One region of the Acidovorax sp. BL-A-41-H1 genome, then DNA from elsewhere that is predicted to be linked to it. Evidence: riboswitches for the same ligand, from Rfam matches in the RefSeq annotation. Region 1 holds a riboswitch; the other holds the start of a gene.

Region 1 (2,195 bases):
GTGGACATCACGGCGGAGGAAGTGCCCATCCTCGATGGCTCGTCGGCTTCATTCGTGTTCCTGCTACAAAGCGCAGGGATCGAGCTGCAAAAAGCGCCCAAGCGGTTCATCCGCGTCCTGCGGCCCGTGGAAGTGCGCGAAGGCGAGGGCGCCAACGCCAAGTGGGCGCGTCTTGTGCCGTATCACGGCTACAAACTGAGCTTTGAGATCGACTTTGACCACCCGGCCGTGGACTCCACCGGCCAGCGCGTCGAGTTCGATATGGGGACCGGCAACTACAGCCGGGACATTGCCCGCGCACGCACCTTCGGCTTCACGCGCGACGTGGAAATGATGCGTTCGAACGGCCTGGCCCTGGGTGGGGGCCTCGACAATGCTATCGTCATGGACGACTACAAGGTGCTCAACAGCGACGGGCTGCGCTACGACGACGAGTTCGTCAAGCACAAGATCCTGGATGCGATGGGCGACCTGTACCTCGTCGGCAGGCCATTGCTGGCCGCCTACAGCGCCTTCCGGTCGGGCCACGGCATGAACAACCTGCTCCTGCGCGAACTGCTTTCGCAGCGTGACGCCTGGGAAGAGGTGACGTTTGAAGACGAGCGCCGGGCGCCGGGCGGCTTTGCCCAGCCAGTGCGGGCCTGGTGACATGCTGATCATCCGGTGGTTTGCCCTGGCGCTGCTGCTTGCCGCTGCGGTCTGCTTTGGCCTTTATGCACTCACGGGCCAGGCGCGCTACAAGCGGATCGGTTTTGCCATCTTCAAGTGGACGGTGATTGCTGGCGTGGGATTTTTCACGGTCCTGCTGATCGAGCGGCTGCGCTAAAAGCCCCCGGGCGGGTGCGGATTGCCCTGCCCTATACTCCGGCCTGCTCCGGGGTGCACGTAGAACCTTTTTGGGTTTTGGGCGTGCTGAGACGGCGGACCTTACCGCCGGAACCGCGAACTTGATCTGGTTAGTACCAGCGTAAGAAGAGCTGCAGTCATGATTTCCGCCCAGGAGGCACGCGCGCATGCGCAGCCCTCTGGCCATGGCACCCCATGCGTTCACCACGGACGCGAATGGGGCGGGGCCCTCCGGCCCTTCGCCTTGCGGACCATCGGGCCGATTGCGGAGCACGTATCCATCCACCACGATAGGAAAGTGCCCGCCATGAATGCCCCCATCCACGCTCCTGACAAGTTTGCCCAGCTGCTCGCGCGTACCCGCGAACCCTTCCCCGCATCCACCAAGAGCTACCTTGTCGGCACCCGGCCGGACATTCGCGTACCCGTGCGCGACATTGCGCTGACCAACGGCGAACACGTCAGTGTGTACGACACCTCGGGCCCATACACCGACCCGAATGCAACGATCGACGTGCGCCAAGGCCTGCCCAGCGTGCGCGGCGGCTGGATCAGCGGCCGAGGCGATGTGGAGCACTATGAGGGCCGTGCACCCGTGGCGCTCGATGACGGGCAAAAAAGCGAAGACGCCACCCGCCTGGCGCAACTGCGCGCCGAGGCTGCCGCCCTGCAGCGCAAGCCCATGCGTGCCAGGGCCGGCGCCAACGTCACGCAAATGCACTACGCCCGCAAGGGCATCATCACGCCCGAGATGGAATACGTGGCCATCCGCGAAAACGGCAAGCGCGAGTGGATGCAGCAGTACATGGCCGATGAGGCTCGTGAAAAGCGCCTGATGGGCAACCCCATGGGGGCGAGCATCCCGCGCATCATCACCCCCGAGTTCGTGCGCGATGAAGTGGCCCGCGGCCGGGCCATCATCCCCGCCAACATCAACCACCCCGAGGTGGAGCCGATGGCGATCGGCCGCAACTTCCTGGTGAAGATCAACGCGAACATTGGCAACTCGGCCGTCACGTCCAGCATTGAGGAAGAGGTGGAAAAGCTGGTGTGGGCCATCCGCTGGGGCGCCGACAACGTGATGGATCTCTCGACCGGCAAGAACATTCACACCACGCGCGACTGGATCGTGCGTAACAGCCCCGTGCCGATCGGCACCGTGCCGATCTACCAGGCGCTGGAGAAGGTGGGCGGTGTGGCCGAAGACCTGACCTGGGAAATCTTCCGCGACACCCTCATCGAGCAGGCTGAGCAGGGCGTGGACTACTTCACCATCCACGCCGGAGTGCGTCTGGCGTACATCCACCTCACGGCCCAGCGCCGCACCGGCATTGTCTCGCGCGGCGGCT
Region 2 (2,195 bases), on a different contig from region 1:
GCGGTAGAGACCATGGGCAGCAGGTGATAGAACGCGATGCCTGCCAGCCAGATGCCCACCGGGACCGGGTTGACCTTGCGGGCCTGCGCCAGCAGTGCGGGTGCATTGGTGCCAAACGCGAGTCGGCCGAGGATCACGGCAAACAGGGGCACAAATACCGAGCTCAGCATCAGCAGGAACGGCTCCAGGCTGTGCATGGGCAGCACCAGCGCAAGGCCCGTGCAGACAGCCGCCACAGCCAGGCCCCACTTGCGTACCGTCCAGCGCGGTGCGAGGCTGTGTGCCGACACTGCACCGGAGTACGTGTCGCCGTAGGCGTTGTCCACCTCGTCGATCAGGATCAGCGACAGCGCAATCAGCCCGCCCTGGGCCAGCAGCAGCGCCTGCACCAGATCCTTGCTCGGCAAGGTAAGCGCCACCAGCACGCCCAGGCTGTAGCACCACATGTTGGCCAACGCATAGCCCAGCCAGGTGCCGCGCAGGGCCGAGCCACCGCTTTTGCCGTGTCGCGCGTAGTCAGCCACCAGCGGCAGCCATGAAATGGGCATGGCGATCACCAGGTCCAGTGCGGGGAACACGCCCATGCCGCCTTCGCCCTTGCGCGTCCACAGCGCTTCCAGGCCCTGCGCCTGGGCCAGCGACAGGAACTGCCATGACAGCCACAGCAGCGACAGCACGACCAGCGGCAGCGCCACGCGCGCAATCACCTTGCGCACCAGCTGCACCATCGACCCACTGATCAGCAGCATCACCACGGCGCCCCACAGCAGCGTGGCCAGCACCGGCCAGTGGGCGCCGGTCATCACGCCTGACTGCTGGCCGATGGCTACGCTGGCGTCGCGCATCACCACCAGCTCGAATGTGCCCCAGCCGACCAGCTGCACGATGTTCAGGATGATGGGCAGGCTGGCAAAGGTGCGGCCGTACACGGCGTGCATCAGCCCGGCACTGGCCAGGCCGCTGTCACAGCCCAGCTTGGCCACCCAGCCCAGCAGGCCCGCGCCCACGATGGAGCCGGCCACGATGGCAATCAGCGCCTCCTTGGTGCCCAGCGCGGGCATCAGGTACGAACCCACCTGCATGACCAGCAGCCCCACGCCCAGGCTGAACCAGAGCGAGGCGTGGTCATGCCACTGGAAGACGCGGCGGTCGGCAGAAACAGGGGCCAGCGCTTCGTTGGAAGGCGCGGCAGACGATGGGGACATGGCAGGCTCCGTAGCAATACAGAGCAGGGCGGCGGCCTGCGGGCGCGTCCCAAGACCGAATCAGGGGATGGCCACAACAGACATGCTTCCCTGCGCGAGGATGATCTCAATCAGGTTCAAAGGGACTCTCTCAGTGGGCACCGTGATGGCAGCGCCCACACCCCTAGCGATGTGCCCCGGCCGACGCACAAGCATCCTTCGGAGCGTGCGGATTGTAGAGCCTGCCTTCGGGCAGCTGGCGATCAGTGCCCGGCGGGGGCTGTGGCGGTGCCCGGTGCCACGCCCAGCAGCTGGTGCAGCCGCGGGCTGGTGGTCGTGTATTGCAGCGCCACTTTGTCACCCTTCATGGTCTCGGCCGCGCCAAATGCTGCCAGCGTGGCCTCATGGAAGCCACACAGGATGAGCTTGCGTTTGCCGGGGTAGGTGTTGATGTCGCCCACGGCGTAAATGCCGGGCACGCTGGTACGGAAGGATGCGGTGTCCACCACCAGCTGCTTGCGGTCCATGGCCAAACCCCAGTCTGCAATGGGCCCGAGCCGGGGTGAAATGCCCAGCACAGCTAGCAGCAGGTCCAGTGCCAGGGCGCGGCTGCTGCCATTGGCGTCCACCACTTGCAAGGCGGTCAGCTGTTCGCCAGCGGCTTCAATACCGGTGATCTGTACGGCCTCGACGTGGATGCGGCCCGCATCGCGCAGTTGCTGCAGGCGCTGCAGCAGGGCATCCGGGGCCTGGAACACATCGCGGCGGTGCAGCAGGCTGACGCGGGCGGCCTGGCCTTGTTCGGCCAGTTCCACGGCGCGGGCCACGGCAGGCTCGTCGCCGCCGTGGACGACCACATGGCGACCGGCCACGTTGGCAGTGGAGTGGAGGTTTTGGTAGTGGACCTGGGTGCCCACAAAACGCTCGATGCCGTCCACCTTGAGCGTGCGCGGCACAAACGCGCCCACGCCTGCGGCAATGAAAACGCTGCGGGCCAGCAGCTGCGTACCT

What was found. A riboswitch is a leader RNA that binds a small molecule or an ion and turns the genes downstream of it on or off. The one in region 1 is predicted to bind thiamine pyrophosphate.
Region 2: it holds a riboswitch for thiamine pyrophosphate, as region 1 does, so the genes downstream of both, ACTPOI_RS12085 (purine-cytosine permease family protein) here and thiC (phosphomethylpyrimidine synthase ThiC) in region 1, are expected to answer to the same signal.

What each region holds. Positions count from the first base shown of each region.
Region 1 covers NZ_JBPVJQ010000003.1:1,022,800-1,024,994, forward strand. Annotated here, with positions in the region: gene lpxC (UDP-3-O-acyl-N-acetylglucosamine deacetylase) at 1-648, shown strand, start outside; gene ACTPOI_RS05600 (hypothetical protein) at 650-826, shown strand; TPP riboswitch at 866-991, shown strand; gene thiC (phosphomethylpyrimidine synthase ThiC) at 1,166-2,195, shown strand, end outside.
Region 2 covers NZ_JBPVJQ010000005.1:215,067-217,261, forward strand. Annotated here, with positions in the region: gene ACTPOI_RS12085 (purine-cytosine permease family protein) at 1-1,205, opposite strand, end outside; TPP riboswitch at 1,276-1,380, opposite strand; gene ACTPOI_RS12090 (NAD(P)/FAD-dependent oxidoreductase) at 1,448-2,195, opposite strand, start outside.